Linked DNA regions of Teredinibacter purpureus. The protein of the gene in region 1 binds, or shares a complex with, the protein of each later gene. Links are inferred from orthologs where the notes say so. Each region holds a gene or a part of one and is shown on either strand. Other genes may lie near its edges. The genes, in order: H5647_RS18325 and sdhA.

Evidence for each region.
Region 2: the proteins of H5647_RS18325 (region 1) and sdhA are in contact, whole or in part, in a crystal structure (PDB 6C12), measured with the Escherichia coli proteins. The link is inferred for Teredinibacter purpureus from one-to-one orthologs.

The regions. Positions count from the first base shown.
Region 1 is NZ_CP060092.1:4,103,656-4,112,251, reverse strand. Bases 3,799-6,521 are described here. They hold H5647_RS18325 (FAD assembly factor SdhE), read left to right. Parts: upstream 3,799-4,895; coding sequence 4,896-5,147; downstream 5,148-6,521. Other genes in these bases: nadB (L-aspartate oxidase), read right to left, coding at 5,661-6,521; H5647_RS18320 (hypothetical protein), read left to right, coding at 5,183-5,650; ygfZ (CAF17-like 4Fe-4S cluster assembly/insertion protein YgfZ), read right to left, coding at 3,800-4,792. Also shown: H5647_RS18340 (insulinase family protein), read left to right, coding at 1-2,780; H5647_RS18335 (HDOD domain-containing protein), read right to left, coding at 2,829-3,671; more of nadB, read right to left, coding at 6,522-7,307; RNA polymerase sigma factor RpoE, read left to right, coding at 7,665-8,246; H5647_RS18305 (sigma-E factor negative regulatory protein), read left to right, coding at 8,479-8,596. UniProt on the Escherichia coli protein: An FAD assembly protein, which accelerates covalent attachment of the cofactor into other proteins.
Region 2 is NZ_CP060092.1:3,036,832-3,045,703, forward strand. What follows is about bases 2,924-5,922. They hold sdhA (succinate dehydrogenase flavoprotein subunit), read left to right. Parts: upstream 2,924-3,536; coding sequence 3,537-5,309; downstream 5,310-5,922. Other genes in these bases: sdhC (succinate dehydrogenase, cytochrome b556 subunit), read left to right, coding at 2,924-3,172; sdhD (succinate dehydrogenase, hydrophobic membrane anchor protein), read left to right, coding at 3,166-3,537; H5647_RS13405 (succinate dehydrogenase iron-sulfur subunit), read left to right, coding at 5,329-5,922. In the rest of the region: H5647_RS13380 (ABC transporter ATP-binding protein), read right to left, coding at 1-364; gltA (citrate synthase), read right to left, coding at 654-1,967; more of sdhC, read left to right, coding at 2,798-2,923; more of H5647_RS13405, read left to right, coding at 5,923-6,033; H5647_RS13410 (2-oxoglutarate dehydrogenase E1 component), read left to right, coding at 6,263-8,872. UniProt on the Escherichia coli protein: Two distinct, membrane-bound, FAD-containing enzymes are responsible for the catalysis of fumarate and succinate interconversion; the fumarate reductase is used in anaerobic growth, and the succinate dehydrogenase is used in aerobic growth.

The DNA.
Region 1 (8,596 bases):
TGGGCTTGCAGGGGTGTACCGCTTCACAGCCAGACGCTGAAAATAGAGCGGCCATCGTTATTCAGAAAAGCCCAAAAGATACACGCCAATATGCAACTTTAACACTCAGTAATGGCATGGAGGTGATCTTGGTAGAAGATACGAGTAGTGAAATAGCGGCCGTTTCTCTAGCGTTAGGTGTGGGTAGTTTTCAGAACCCAGAGCATCAGCAAGGTTTAGCGCACTATTTAGAGCATATGCTTTTCTTAGGCACAGAGAAATACCCTGATCCAAACACGCTTCAGCAATTTATTGATCATAATTCGGGCAGCTGGAATGCGTACACCGCACCAGATCACACCAATTATTTCTTTTCGTTGCCGGCAGGGAAGTTGGATGAAGCTCTTGATATGTTTAGTGACTATTTTAAAGCGCCGCGTTTTGATTTGGAGTATAGCGATAAAGAGCGGAACGCGGTTAATAGTGAATGGTCGATGGGTCGCAGTCAGGACGGTCGAATAATAAACTACCTAAACGGTGTGACGGGCAACCCGGCGCACCCAGCAAGTCAGTTGGCCGTTGGTAATTTAGACACCCTATCAGATAAGCCCGGTTCGGTCTTGAATGAGGATTTAGTGGCGTTTTTTGAACGTTATTATTCGGCTAATATTATGAAGCTCGTTATGGTAAGCAATAAAAGCTTAGCGGAGCAAACGTTATTGGCTACAAAACATTTTTCGGCCATTGAAAATAATAATATTGATAAGCCGGCGGTCCCTGTTACAGGTGTAACAGAGGCTCAAATGTCGAAAAAAATTCATTATGCGTCTGTAATGGATTTGAAGATGATAATGCTACGCTTTCCCATGCCGAATAATTCAGAGCTTTGGAAAAATAAACCGAATGAATATGTTAACAGCCTACTGGCATCAGAAGAGCCTGGTACGGTCGCCCAGCAGTTGCGAGAAAAGAATTTGGTGAAGTCGTTGTATGCGCAGGTCGATCCAGTTGCATACGATTACGATGGCAGTTTTGATGTTTTTGTGGATCTTACTGATGAAGGTATGACCAAACGTGATGAGGTTATTGCAGCGATTTTTGCTTATATAGAGCTTATAAAACGCGAGGGCGTAGATAAAAAATATTTTCTTGAGCAGAAGGCGATAAAAGAAAAGAAATTTGCGAATTTAGATATGCAGCAGCCGTTAAAAACGGCCATTCATTTGAGTTCAACGCTACTTCAATATAATCCTGAGTGGGTTATTTCAAACCCGTATGTTTATAGTTCATTTGATGAGTTGGCGGTTAACGATGTTTTATCCTATCTTACGCCAGAAAGGGCACGTATCTGGTACATAAGTCAACATGAACGAGTTGAAAAAGCCATTCCTTACCATGAGGGAGGCTACGCTATTGAGGATATTACGCGTGCCGATATAGCAAAATGGCGTAGCATTGCCGAAACACTTACGTTTAATTTGCCGGCTGAAAATGATTTGTTTTCTAAAGAGGCGGCCATTGTTGAGGCAAGTACAATTAAATCACCAACCCTTTTGAAAGGTAAGGGGCATTCAGAAATTTGGCTAACGCATAGCGATAGCTATCAAGACCAAAAAGGCACGTTAGAGTTTTTGTTGAACAGTGATTTGGGGGCTTCTTCGGTTCAAAATCAAATGCTGGCAAAAATCTTAGTAAAGGTTCTAACCTCTCAGCAGTTGTCGCTTATTGATCGAGCAGGGCAGGCGGGAATTGGGTTGGATTTTGGCTTTAATGGTAATGACCTTACGGTAAGTTTGAGCTTATTTAATGCTAAACATGATGTTTTGGCCCTAAAGGTATTTAAAGCGTTAAGTCAGTGGGATGTCAGTGCTGAAGAGTTCTCGAAAGCGCTAGATTCTTTACGTCAAGATTTGGATAACCGAGAAAAGTCGGCCCCTTATCGTCAAATGTTTGGTTTGTTAAGCCGAGAACTTCTGGCGAACAGTTGGTCTCGGGAAGCAGAAAAGCAAGCGGTAGAAAGCTTAACGCGAGAGCAGCTCGTTGCGTTCCATAAAGGGTTACTCTCGGCGAATCGGTTACGTGTTTTTGCTTATGGTAATTATAGCGAAGAGCGTGTTTTGGCTATAGTGAGCGATGTTGAAGCGTTGCTGCCCCAGCCGAATGTTGACCATGCTTTATTTAAGCGTGCGATTAAGACGCCTGTTGCTGGTGCGTCAACGCATTACAAAGAAGCGTTAACGGGGCATACCGATAATGCGTATGTTCAATTGTTTATTGGGACAGAAAAAACGTACGTTGGCAAAGCGAAAATCATGACGTTGAACGCGCTTACACGTAATGCCTTTTTTACGCAATTACGCACTAACGAGCAGTTGGGGTATGTTGTGGGAACAGCGCCTAAGGTTGTAGATCAATACCCGGGCTTAATGTTTTTTGTTCAAAGTAACAATACCGAGCTGCCAAGTGTAAGCAAACGAATCGACCGGTTTAGACGTGAATTTCTTGCTGAATTAGACAGTATTGATGAGTCTGTGATAGAACAAATAAAACGTTCGCAATTGGAGTTGTTGACAAAGCAACCGCTGGATTTCGGTGAAGAAATGAAGCCTTTAATGGCAGACTTTTATGATGGGCGATTAACCTTTGATTCCAAACAACAGTTGATTGCGGCATTCGAACAGGTTAACAAAGCGAGCCTGATTCAGTTGTATCGAGATTTGATATTGGGAAATGCCGGCCAAAAAATAGTAGTTCAGTTGAAAGGAACAGGTTTTGCCGATACGGCATTCGCACCTAACTAGTTGAGCTCGAGAATCGCCGGTGCAATGTCGGCGATTCTTTCTGCGTGTTTAGCCTTGCAGCATGGCAAGTGCGGCTTCCATTTCCTCGCTTAAATCTTCGGCTTCTGTTGCTTCAATGTTGGGATCTAAATCTAACCGATAAAAGGCTTTTACGGTACTTGTATCGAGATTGGCATAGCGATTGAGCGCTATTGTTGACTGATTTTGTAACATGGCGACCGTCACTAAGTCGGCATAGTCTGCTTTTGCTGTTTCTCGCGTAAAATTGAGGTACTCAATAGGGACATTGCGAATTTCTGTTGGGAACTCCCATGTGGTTAAAATTTTAACGCCAAGTTGGGGGTGTACGGCATCTATTACGCTGTCTAGCGTCATGCTATCGCCCATCAAGTAAGGGTTGTCTTCGGCGTACGATAATATGGGTAATATACCAATCTGGTGGGTTAAGCCGGCCAGTGCGGCTTGGTCGGGGCGTAATTTAGTCCTGTGCTTGCACAGTACGTGGCACATTCCTGCAATCTCGCTCGATCTAGACCATACCTCGCGTAACCGTTTATCAATGAGATCGGAAGTTGCTTGGAACATTTGCTCCATCGCTAGGCCCGTTGCAAGGTTGCAAGTGTATTGCATGCCTAGGCGAGAGAGCGCCATATTTAAGTCCTCTATTTCGCGTGGCGCGCGAAATAGAGGACTATTGGCGACTTTAATAATACGGGCTGTTAGGGCGGCATCGGAGCTAATAACATCACTTAATTGCTTAATACTAGCATCGGCGTCATTGGCCACTTCTCGCACTTTAAGTGCGATTTCGGGTAGCGTGGGCAGCACGAGCTGGTCGCTGTCGATAGCTTTATTGATGTCGTTCGAAACCTTGGTGGCAAGGTCATTCATATTCACATTCCCATTGTGATTGGAGTCAGATAAATGCGAATGTCACCTCAGCCAGCTCCGTCTAATAGGCACGAGGAGTGGTTGTTTAGATGGATATTGCGACGAGGTTGGGGTAGGTGTTCGCTACTCTAAGGTATAGCATAAGGTAACGGCTGCCATGTAAGTTTTGGCTGGGAGCCTAGCGCTAAAACGGCGGAATCTGTGTGAACGGCGAGGTCGTTCACGAGCACTAATAGTAGCCACTGATTATTGTTGCCAGAAAGGCTTTGAATAACAGAACCTAGGCGTTTTCCTGTGTCTTTATCAACGATTTCTGTTCCGTAAATGGGTGAAGATTCGTTGTCGAGTAACGCTGTCGTGGCGCGATAGAGGTGTTTTTTAAGGGTTGCTTTGTAGTGAAGCCGGGCAATGATTTCTTGCCCCGTATAGCAGCCTTTACTGAAAGATACACCGTTAATGAGCTGAAAGTTAAGCTCTTGCGGTAAGAGGGCTTCTACCGTTTCTGCACGGACTTCGGCAATACCTTGTTCAATATTCAGCCGAGACCAGACTGCTTGAGAGGTTAGGTTTAGCCCTTGAGTAATGTGGGGCCATAAATGGTCGAGAGCAGCGGCCTGTGAGGCCCATATTTCGCTGCGGTTTTTGTCTAGGCGCAGAACGGTTAGGCCGTTTTCTGGGTGAGACGTTTCGTTAACGGGCGGCAGCTTTATTGTTGTATTGGGTAGCGTCGACTGATCTGGGTGGTTCAGGCCCATAATCCACGCGGGTGCTAGGGTAAGTTCAACCTTCGAGAAAACACTGTATTTTTTTAATGCGTTTAATGCGTTTTCTGCAATACTGCTGTGCAGGCGTAATCCAATCGTGTTTTCATCAATGCGCGCTGCATAAAAACTACTGTGCATTCGCCCTTTAATATTGCAGTGTGCACCTAGCAGCCAGTGATCTGAGTTCAATTGGCTGATGTCACAAGTGCATTGCCCCTGTAGAAATGTCACCGAGTCAGGCCCCGATACCGTTAATAGGCGGTACTCGCTGAGTATGGCAAGGCAATTTTGGTCTGAGCCAATGCTGGCCGCGTCCAATAAGGGGTGGTTATCTAATCGTTGCTGCCAATTGGTCATAAAGTCCACTGCATGGTTGGTGAGGTTTCGTCGAAAAATTGACGGGCTTGCGTGATACAATTGCGCCGAAATTTTAGAATTCAATTGGTAGGTGTTGTTATTTATGGATCTTAATCGATTACGCTGGGCTGCGCGTCGTGGCATGCTGGAGTTAGATTTAATTTTAGCGCCATTTGTCGAAAACGTATATTCAACGCTCCCGACGGAAGAGCAAGCGTTATTTGAAAAGCTGTTGGAATGCGAAGATCAGGATATGTTTAATTGGTTTTTACAAAAGGGCGAGCCAGATGAAGCCGATATTCGTCAAATAGTGAAAATCGTGAGAAACAATACTGGCCTGCAGCCTGAGGCCTAAGCTATCGTTATTTCGTGCGCGCTAGCCCCAATTTTATGGTAAAGAAATCGTCTGCATTAGTGTTTCGTGTGCATGGTGCGATAGCGCTTAAATGGACTGTTCTTGGTGTGTTCGTTGCTGTTGTTGTGTTAGTTGTTGCATTAGGCACTGTGTGGTGGTTGACGTTGATTGCGTTGATAGGGGTTAGCCTGAGCGCTCTTTATTTGAAGTATGTTTGGTTTGCAATGAGGCGCATTACAGCGCTTAAAATTGATGAGGGCAGGCTGTCGATTCTGCGCGGGAATGACGATCAATTCCTATCTGTGTATATTCAAGAGCTTGTGCTAACGCGATTTTTGGTGATTATTAAATTCCAGTCTCTGGAGTTGTCACGAGGGTCGAGTGCCTCTCTTGTACTAATAAAACAAAGCGTTGAGCAGCCAAGTGATTTTCGAGTGTTGCGTATAGAGCTGAAGCAACTTTCGGCGGAGGCGTTCGAGCCTAGCATAGGCGCAGAAAACTAGGGTTTAAAGTCTAGGTTTTGTGCTCATGATGGACAATAATATTTTGCGCTGCAAAATTCATAGGTACCAGTATTGAATCTTGCGCGAATTCAGCTAAGTCGGGGTAATCTAGAGAATAGTGCAGCCCACGACTTTCTTTTCTTTGCATGGCAGAGCCAATAATGAGTTCAGCTACAACGGCCAAGTTTCGTAGTTCGATTAAATCATTTCCAACCTTGTAGTTAGAGTAGTAATCGTTGATTTCTTTCTGCAGTAATTTGATGCGGTGATTAGCACGCTCTAATCGCTTTTGTGTACGCACGATACCGACGTAATCCCACATAAAACGCCTGAGTTCATCCCAATTGTGAGAAATGACTACGTCTTCGTCGGAGTTGGTGACGCGGCTTGCATCCCACGGAGGGATATCACGAAGCGGAGAAATCTCGTGAAGAGAGGCTTTGATAGCTTTAGCGGCAGATTGGGCGAATACAATGCATTCTAACAATGAGTTGCTGGCCATGCGGTTTGCCCCGTGAAGCCCCGTAAAGGAGGTTTCACCTATGGCATACAGGTTGTGTAGGTCGGTTTGGCCGTGCTCGTTTACCATAACACCGCCACAGGTATAATGAGCTGCTGGTACAACGGGAATGGGTTCTTTAGTGATATCGATACCGTATTCAAGGCACTGCTGTCGTACATTAGGGAAGTGAGACTCAATAAATATTTCAGATTTGTGGCTGATATCGAGGTAAACGCAATCGCTACCCAATCGTTTCATTTCGTGGTCGATTGCACGCGCAACAACGTCGCGCGGGGCGAGTTCTCCCAGTTCATGAAAGCTATCCATAAACCGTTCACCATTGGGTAATAGAAGTTTGCCGCCTTCCCCTCGAACAGCTTCAGTAATGAGGAAGGACTTTGCCTTTGGGTGGTACAGGCACGTGGGGTGAAATTGATTGAACTCCATATTGGCGACGCGGCAGCCTGCACGCCAAGCCATTGCTATGCCATCACCGCTCGCCCCATCGGGATTGGATGAGTAGAGGTAGACCTTACTGGCACCGCCAGTGGCAAGTACAACGGTTTTTGCGGTGAAGGCTTCTACGCTCTCGGTGCTGCGGTTGTATACGTATGCACCAGCACAGCGTAACTTTTTACTGTTGGGGTCGACCTGTTTAACGAGATCCAGCGCGACGTAATGTTCGTGTAGAGCGATGTTGTCGGCTTTATGCACTTTTTCGAGCAGGGTGGTGTGTAGTGCTTTTCCTGTGGCGTCGGCACTATGAATGATGCGACGCTGACTATGCCCGCCTTCTCTCGTGAGATGGAAATCTCCAGACTGCGCTTGTCGGGTAAAGTTAACGCCTAAGTCTATAAGCCACTGAATGGCCGATTTACTATGGCTAATAGTGAATTCAACAGCATCTTTGTGGCATAGCCCCGCGCCGGCATTAAGCGTATCGTTTACGTGAGATTCTATTGAATCACTATCGTCTAAAACTGCTGCGATGCCTCCTTGTGCGTACCAGGTTGAGCCTTCATTAAGTTTGCTTTTGCTGAGTACGGCAATACGAAGGCTAGAGGGAAGATTAAGTGCGAGCGCTAGTCCGGCTGCACCGCTGCCAATAATAAGCACATCATAAGAAGGGTTTGAGATTGATCGAATAGTAGTCATAAAAGTGGGGGGAGCCATTACAAACAGCGTCTACTATACCTTAAGTACTTCATTATTCTGTAATATTCCGGCGGTGATACATTGATTTTTGCGGGAATGTCCTAACCTTAGGGGATAGATGCAGCGCTTGAATTTAAGGTGTTTCTATTTTAGTTAGTGGCGCATGGAACTTTAAGGGTGTTCATTCATCTGAATTGGCATAGCATTTTTTTGTTTTAGAGTTTGTGGGTAATCAACGCGACTAGACGAATGAATAATTGAGCGATCCTCAGTGGAGAGGGTTTCTTCGGTCACTGGATATCAAAGCGATAGAATTTAAGTAAGCCTTCCGGCAGTGAAGGTTTTGGGGAGTAGTCAATGGCGGTGCAACCCGCTTCGCAAACAGATGCACAGCTTGTTGTCCGCGTTCAAAAAGGCGACAAACGAGCATTCGATCTTTTGGTTTTGAAGTACCAACATAAAATATTTGCGATTATCAGCCGTTTTATAAAAGACAGTGCTGAAGTTCAAGATGTCGCGCAAGAAACCTTTATCAAAGCTTATAGAGCGCTACCTAATTTTCGAGGTGATAGCGCGTTTTACACATGGGTTTATCGAATAGCGATCAACACGGCAAAAAATCACTTAGTCTCACGTGGGCGGCGCCCGCCAGCCTCCGATGTCGATGTTGAAGATGCGGAGTACTACAGTGGCAGTGAACAACTGAAAGATCTCGGCTCTCCTGAAGGGCAGCTAATGAGAGATCAGCTGGACGATGTTGTACAAAAAGCCATACGCGACTTGCCGGAAGATTTACGTACGGCGGTAACGCTTCGAGAAATGGAAGGGTTAAGCTACGAAGATATTGCAGAGGTTATGGGGTGTCCCGTGGGCACTGTTCGCTCGCGTATCTTTCGTGCACGTGAATCTATTGATAAACAGATGGCCCATTTGCTATAGGTGGGTATTGAGTGAGTCCGCTGTTTGGTCATTGCTGATAGTCGTGACGCATGGTTCGTTAATAAATGTTGAGATAAGTGAAACAAAATGAGCACACGGTGGTCAGATTGTGTGAGTCCTGAATAGCGGCTGAATAAGGCTACTTTATAGGGCTGATAATCGATAATATTTACCGGTTATTCTCTAAAATAATTGCCGCATTGGCGGTGTAATACTCCAGGCGTTAGTAGATATGACTTCTTCTGCACAGAATGAAAAGCCCGAAACAATGAGCACAGCTATTGGCGAATCTATATCCGCATTGCTGGACGATCAAGGTGATGAACTTGATCTACGGCGTGTACTAAGAG
Region 2 (8,872 bases), 1.1 Mb from region 1 along the record:
GTTCTGTTTTTTGTATAGCGACGGCAACATGCTCATCCAGTTGTAGGGGTTCAATATTGCGCATTTGGGCGCAATAATAAAGGTAATCCATTACGGTCATTTCAGGGTAAACAGGTAAATTTTCGGGTAGGTAGCCAATAAGTTGCTGTAATTCGTCGGTGTTTTCGCTGAGAGGTACGCTGTTTATCGTAATGCTTCCTGTGCTTGGCTCAATGTAGCCTGTGAGCATTTTCATGATGGTCGTTTTTCCCGCACCATTGTGGCCGAGAAGGCCAACAATTTCTCCCGCTTGAATATCAAAAGAGACGTTGCCGACGGCGGTGAACTCACCGTATCGACGACCGATGTTGTTTGCGTGAATCATTGCGGGTTACCTTTTGCTTTGAGAATTTTTTGTTGAGCCATGAAGTTCACCTGTTAGGTGAGGTAAAACGACGCTTAGTCTTATGCTCGGTTAAATATTGCAGGTGGGGTATTGGGTAACATAACACGAGACAGAGTTTAGAGCGTTACATTGACCGTTGAGTTTCATCTGAATGGCTATTCAGTATGGCGTTAGCGTTAGATAGTGATTTGCTTGGGGTATTTCAATACCCATAAAAAAAGCCGCGAGTTTACACTGGCGGCTTTGGGTGTTTATACGAACGGATGGTTTAGAATATAGACGGGTTCGCGGGTGGTCGTGTCGCACGTTCAGGGAAGTCGCGAGTGGTAGCACCTTTGTAGAGTTGGCGCGGGCGGCCAATTTTATAGCCGTCGGTGATCATTTCGTGCCAGTGAGCTATCCAGCCAACCGTTCGACCTGTTGCAAAAATAACGGTGAACATGTCGGTAGGAATACCGATGGCCTTCATAATAATCCCAGAATAGAAATCTACGTTAGGGTAGAGTTTCTTTTCGATGAAGTAGGGGTCTTCCAGTGCAATTTGCTCTAAGCGCTTAGCTATTTTTAATAGGGGGTCGTCACCTAGGCCTAGTTCTTCTAGTACTTCATCGCAGGTTTCTTTCATTACGGTGGCGCGAGGGTCGAAGTTTTTGTAAACCCTATGCCCGAACCCCATTAGGCGGAAGGGGTCATCTTTGTCTTTTGCGCGAGCAACAAACTTATCGATGTTCTTCTCGTCGCCAATCTCTTCAAGCATGTTTAAAACGGCTTCGTTGGCGCCGCCGTGTGCGGGCCCCCATAAGGTGGCAATACCAGCCGCAATACAGGCAAAGGGGTTGGCGCCTGATGAACCTGCTAAGCGAACGGTGGACGTTGAGGCGTTTTGTTCGTGATCGGCGTGTAGTAAGAATATGCGATCCATTGCGCGGGCAATAACAGGGTTTACGTCGGGGTCATTGCACGGTGAGCCAAACATCATATGTAAAAAGTTTTCGGCGTATCCCAAATTGTTGTCTGGATACATGAAAGGCTGGCCTTGAGAGTGTTTGTAACACATCGCTGCGAGGGTTGGCATTTTGGCGATTAAGCGGTGTGCGGATATGATGCGATGGCGCGCGTTATTGATATCGAGAGAGTCATGGTAAAAAGCCGATAATGCTCCGACTATGCCGCACATCATTGCCATAGGGTGGGAATCGTAATGAAAACCACGAAAGAAGCGTGAGATCGATTCATGAACCATTGTGTGGTTTGTAATAATGTTAACGAATTCGCTGTATTCGCTTTCTGATGGTAGTTCGCCGTGCAACAATAAATAACAGCTTTCCAAATAATCGGAATTTTTTGCAAGGGTGTCGATGGGATATCCGCGGTGTAAAAGTACACCCTTGTCGCCATCAATATAAGTGATTTTAGATTCGCAAGACGCGGTAGAAACAAAACCGGGGTCGTATGTGAAGTAGCCTTTGCCTGTTAAGGCTCGCACGTCGATAACTTCTGGGCCAGTGGTACCGGCATATACCGGTAACTCAATGGTTTCGCCCAGGCCATCGACCGTTAAGCTTGCTTTCTTATCAGTCATATTGGACTCCTGTGTAACAAGTAATGTGCTCTAAATCTTAGAACAAGAACACATTTAATCTGAATTTGCGTAGCTGCTTGGTGCGCAGACACATGAGGTGCGAATCGAGCACGTGTAATAACTCGCCGCTTATTTTCATTATTGGTCAGTATATTTCACCTGAAGTACTTCGCAGCAGTGGACATTAGTATAATGCTGCCGCTGTGTTGGGCTGTACAAAGTTAGATCGATTAGAGGGTGTTGGTCAATAAGTAGACATTGATGAGCGCCTCTAGCGAGAGTTATCCCTGCGAAGAGGCATGATTATAGAGAATTTTGCTCTCTTAAGTGTAGTCTTGCGCTGAGCAGAATCAAAAAAACCTGCTTTAATAAAAAAGGAATGGTTGATTTTTAGTCTTTATGTTCCGTTATGGTGAACATTTTGTTTATTTGTCCAATGTGGTGCGTATAGTGCTATGCATAGGATTAATATTGTGCCTTAAGTGCTTATAAATAATTGTAATTTTACTGTCGTCTAACTATAATTTCGCGCGTTTCCAAAGGCGCGCTCGCGCAAGGTTGTGGCGCGTTAATCGTTAAAATCGCCTTCCCTAACACATTCAGTAAACTCGACTTGCTTCGCCAATGGTTTTATTGGTACCGGCCCTTCGCAGTCTGTCTGCCCGTAGCTCCGAGTACGGCAAATTTAGTTTTGTCTGAGTGTGTAAGTGGTTGTTATCGGTTTGTTATCGGCAGCGTTGTCAATTGGCCGTTGTTGCGAGCAGCGAAGCTAATGGAAAGTGGCCGAACAAATTTTATTCTAACCCTGGTAACCAAGGTGCAACACGACTGTGAATAAGAACAGACCTGTTAATCTGGATCTCTCAACTATTAAGTTTCCTGTAACGGCAATTGTCTCCATATTGCATCGCGTCTCCGGTGTGGTAATGCTAGGCGGTGTGATCGTATTGCTTTATATGCTTGATATGAGTTTGTCCTCCGAAAAATCCTACGACGAATTAGCAAGCTTGATGGCGCTGCCATGGGCAAAACTAATTTTATGGGCTGTGCTATCTGCACTGGCTTATCACTTTGTTGCCGGTGTTAGGCATCTTATTATGGACTTAGGTGTAGGTGAGTCACTAGAAGGTGGAAAGCTTGGCGCCAAGATCTCCATATTCCTTTCTGTTGTGTTAATCATTTCTGCGGGGTTCTGGGTATGGTAACGGCCGTAACAACTTGGGGGCGCAGCGGCCTCTACGACTGGCTCGTGCAGCGTTTTAGTGCTGTTGTTCTTGCCGCTTATACTGTTTTGGTGGTGGGCTTTATAGTGTTTCATCCGGGCATGACGTTTGATGACTGGTCGGGATTGTACGGCCAGCTGTGGATGCGCGTATTCAGCCTTTTAGTTTTAGTGTGCACTATCGCGCATGGTTGGATTGGTTTGTGGGGTGTTCTCACAGACTATGTCACAACACGTATGATGGGTCGCTCTGCTTTAGCGCTACGTATGTTTATATTATTTTTCTATGCACTAATCAATGTTGGTTTCCTCGTTTGGGGCGTTGAGATTTTGTGGGGGTTCAATTAATGGGTAACATCCGAACAATTTCATTCGACGGTATTGTGATTGGTGGCGGTGGCGCAGGTATGCGTGCAGCGTTACAGATGGCGCAATCAGGTTTTAAGACCGCCGTGGTCACTAAGGTCTTTCCTACACGGTCTCATACGGTATCGGCTCAAGGCGGTATTACTTGCGCTATTGGTAGCTCAGACCCAGAAGATGATTGGCGCTGGCATATGTATGACACCGTTAAAGGCTCCGATTATATTGGCGATCAGGATGCCATTGAATATATGTGTTCGGTAGGCCCAGAGGCGGTCTTTGAGTTGGAACATATGGGCTTGCCGTTTTCTCGTACAGACGATGGTCGTATATACCAGCGGCCGTTTGGGGGGCAATCTAAGGACTTTGGCCGAGGTGGTCAGGCGGCTCGGACGTGCGCAGCGGCAGATCGTACGGGTCACGCTTTATTGCATGCGCTTTATCAAGGCAATGTTAAGAACGACACCGTTTTCTTGAATGAGTGGTTTGCTGTTGATTTAGTTAAAAACCAAGATGGCGCGGTATGTGGTGTTATCGCTATTAATATGGAAGACGGTGAAGTCGTCTATATCAAGTCTAAAGCCACGGTTCTTGCAACGGGTGGTGCCGGTCGAATATTTGCTTCTACTACCAATGCACATATCAATACCGGTGACGGTATTGGCATGGCGCTGCGTAGTGGTTTTCCTGTGCAAGATATTGAAATGTGGCAGTTCCATCCAACAGGTATTCACGGTGCTGGTGTGTTAGTTACTGAAGGCTGTCGAGGCGAAGGTGGATATCTTGTCAACAAAGATGGTGAGCGTTTTATGGAGCGCTATGCGCCGAACGCGAAAGATTTGGCCGGTCGTGATGTAGTTGCTCGCTCTATGGTATTAGAAATATTGGCGGGGCGTGGCTGCGGTGAAAATGGCGATCATGTGTTTTTAAAGTTGGATCACTTGGGCGCCGATACTCTTAATCAGCGTTTGCCGGGGATCTTAGAGCTTTCTAGAACATTTGCGCATGCAGACCCCATTAAAGAACCTATTCCTGTTGTTCCAACGTGCCACTACATGATGGGCGGTATTCCCACCAATGTTAATGGCCAAGTGCTAACGCAGAATGAAAAAGGCGAAGACACCGTTGTTGAAGGCTTCTACGCATGTGGTGAAGTTGCTTGTGTATCGGTTCACGGCGCTAACCGTTTAGGCGGTAATTCATTACTGGATCTTGTGGTGTTTGGGCGCGCTTCTGGTCTCTATATTGAGAAAGCATTACGCGAGGGTATTGAGCTTAGAGACCCCAGCGCGTCAGATATGGATGCCGCGATGTCTCGATTGAACAAGGTTAATACAAGTACTTCCGGTGAGAATGCAACAGTTCTTCGGGCTGAGCTGCAAGCTATCATGCAAAATCACTTTGGTGTTTTCCGTAAAGGTGAGTTTATGCAGGAAGGTATTAAAAAGTTGGCGGCGTTACGTTCTCGTATTGAAAACGTATCGTTATCAGATAAAAGTAACGCCTTTAATACTGCGCGTATTGAAGCGTTGGAAGTTCAAAACCTATTTGAAGTTGCTGAGGCCACGGCTATCGCAGCCGAAGAGCGAAAGGAGTCTCGTGGTGCGCATGCAAGGGAAGATTTCCAGGAACGCGACGATAAAAATTGGTTGTGCCACTCCATGTACTTCCCTGGAGAAAAGCGTGTGACTAAGCGTGACGTGAATTTCACGCCGAAAACAATGGAAGCCTTCGAACCTAAAGTTCGTACCTACTAGAGATAGGGTGCAAAAGACTATGCTGAAAGTTGAAGTTTATCGCTACAATCCTGAAACGGACAAAGAACCCTATATGCAAACCTATGAGCTAGATACTCAAGGTAGAGACCTTATGGTCTTGGACGTGTTAGAAATGCTGAAGGGGGAGGATCCCTCTCTAACGTTCCGACGTTCTTGTCGAGAGGGCGTTTGTGGCTCTGATGGTGTGAATATTTCAGGTAAAAATGGGCTAGCCTGTGTAACGCCATTATCGGAATGTGTCAAAAAGAACAAATTGGTATTGCGTCCACTACCTGGCTTGCCCGTTATTCGTGATTTAATCATCGATATGAGTCAGTTTTATGCTCAATTTCGTAAGGTTGACCCTTTTCTTCAAAATGACGCTCCAGCACCGGCAATTGAGCGGCTTCAGTCTCCTGAAGAGCGCGAAAAGTTAGACGGGCTATATGAGTGTATTTTGTGCGCTTGCTGTTCAACAAGTTGCCCGTCATTTTGGTGGAACCCCGATAAATTTATTGGCCCTGCAGGCTTGTTGCAGGCCTATCGGTTCTTGGCCGATAGTCGTGATACGGCTACTGAGGAGCGTCTAAGTAAATTAGATGACCCGTTTAGTGTATTCCGCTGTCATGGCATCCAAAACTGTGTTGATGTATGCCCGAAGGGCTTAAATCCTACACGCGCCATCGGTCATATCCGAAGCATGCTGTTGCATCGTGGCACTTAGAAGGCTCAATTGACCGGAATGGTTAAATTGAAGGGGTAGGGTGTCGGTATGGCACCTGCTCAATTTAAGTTGGCGGAGCTTAGTGGTTTTCACTACTTCGGTTTCTTCGATAATAGAGATTCGAGTTTTTGTACTGATTAGCTTGAGCGCTAATTTGAATGAAAAATGATTATTGAGTTCGTGCTTGCACTCTTAACTTCGCAAGCTTTTCTACGCGGTGACTAAAACCATGCAAGAAAGTTTAATGGAGGCACTCTGGAAAACGGGCCACATATCCGGTAGCAATGCTGCATACGTGGAAGACGTTTACGAGTCATATTTACAGGACCCTAACTCTGTGCCGGAAGAGTGGCGAGAGTATTTCGAAAAGCTTCCCACCGTTAATGGTGGTACAGGGGTTGATGTACGCCATTCTGAAATTATTGAATATTTTGAATTACTGGGTCGTAACCGCGCTCGCCCAATGGTTGCCCCAGGTGAAGGTGCTGCCAATATTGCCCATGAGCGTAAGCAAGTTGAGGTTGTTCAGCTGGTTAATGCTTATCGGTTAAGTGGCCATCAAAAAGCCAAGTTAGACCCTTTAAACTTACGCGAAAGACGCAGCCCGCAAGATCTTGATTTGGGGTTTCATGGTCTAAACACAGCAGATCTAGATTCTGTGTTTCAAACCGGCGATTTGTCGTTTGGTTATCAAGAAGCCTCTCTTAGCGAAATTATTTCCGATTTGGAGAAAACATACTGCGGTACGATCGGTGCCGAAGTTATGCATATCACGAATTATGAAGAGCGTAGGTGGTTGTTGCAGCGCTTAGAGGGCAGTCGATCTTGTCCTGATTTTGGCGAGAAAACAAAGCTTCATTTGCTGCGTCGATTGACCGCTGCTGAAGGGTTGGAACGCCATTTAGACAGTAAGTACCCTGGAACGAAACGTTTTGGTCTTGAAGGTGGTGAGAGCCTAATACCGTTATTGGATACGCTCATTAATCGTTGTGGCGGCTATGGGGCAAAAGAAATGGTTATTGGAATGGCTCACCGTGGCCGTCTCAATACGTTAGTAAATGTTTTAGGTAAAAACCCTGTTGCGTTATTTGATGAATTTGAAGGTAAGAAGTTAGTCGATACTTCTGGTGATGTTAAGTACCACCAGGGTTTCTCTTCGAATGTTATGACGCCCGGTGGCGAAATGCACCTTGCTCTGGCCTTTAACCCATCTCACCTTGAAATTGTTGCGCCTGTTGTAGAAGGTTCTGTTCGAGCACGACAAGATCGTCGATTTGACACTAAGGGTAACAACGTTGTCCCCGTTGTGATCCATGGCGACGCTGCGTTTGCTGGGCAGGGTGTTGTGATGGAAACATTCCAAATGTCACAAACTCGCGCCTACAAAACTGGCGGTACGATGCACCTGGTTATTAATAACCAAGTAGGTTTTACTACTAGCCTGAAAGAGGATTCTCGTTCTACCGAGTATGCAACAGACGTTGCTAAAATGATCGAAGCCCCAATCTTTCACGTCAATGGCGATGATCCAGAGGCCGTAGCGTTTTTAGCGAATTTGGCGGCAGATTACCGTAACGAGTTTGCAAAAGATGTTGTCGTGGATTTAGTGTGTTATCGCCGTCGCGGACACAACGAGACGGATGAGCCTTCTGCTACGCAGCCTCTAATGTATAAAGCTATTCGAGCGCAAAAAACAACGCGTACGCTTTATGCCGAACAGTTGGTGAACGAAGGTGTTTTAAGTGCAGAAGAATCCAATACGATGTCTAACGATTATAGGGCAGCATTGGATCGTGGAGAGCACGTTGCACAAGGTCTTGTCAGCGAGCCAGATTCTTCCTTGTTTGTTGATTGGGCTCCCTATATTGGCCATGATTGGCAAACACCTTACGATAGTACTTATCCCATTCAAGAGCTACAGGCGCTCGCTGAACAAATAAGTCATATTCCTGATGGCGTTCAAGTACAGCGTCAAGTATCAAAAATATACGACGATCGGCGGAAAATGGCTGGTGGTGCATTACCCATTAATTGGGGTATGGCCGAGACGCTTGCCTACGCGACCTTGTTAAAACAAGATTACGCTATACGTTTGACCGGGCAAGATGTCGGTCGAGGTACGTTCTCGCACCGTCATGCTGTGATCCATAATCAGAAAGATGGTGAAAGTTATATTCCTTTGCAGAATGTAAAGCCCGACCAACCAGAATTTGATATTTACGACTCTTTCTTGTCAGAAGAAGCGGTATTGGCTTTTGAGTATGGTTACGCTACAACAACGCCTGGCAAAATGGTTATTTGGGAAGCGCAATTTGGTGATTTCGCAAACGGCGCACAGGTCGTTATCGATCAGTTTATTACCAGTGGCGAACATAAATGGCAGCGCTTATGTGGTTTAACTATGTTACTGCCGCACGGTTATGAAGGGCAGGGGCCAGAGCATTCGTCTGCACGTTTAGAACGATTTATGCAGCTTTGTGCCGAGCATAATATACAAATTTGTATACCGACGACTCCTGCGCAGGTTTATCACATGTTACGTCGCCAAGCGATTCGTTACATGCGTAGGCCACTTGTTGTTATGAGCCCAAAATGGATTCTTCGGCATAAGTTAGCGACCTCTTCGTTGGAAGAGCTGGCCAACGGCACCTTCCAGAGCGTGATTAGCGATGAAAAAGTAGCCGGTGAAAATGCCAAGCGCGTAATTTTGTGCAGCGGTAAAGTTTATTATCATTTGCTCGAAGCTCGTGAGGAGCGCGAACAAGATGACGTGGCTCTGGTGCGCATAGAGCAGTTATATCCTTTTCCTGAAGAAGATCTGCGGGTTGCGTTGAAACCT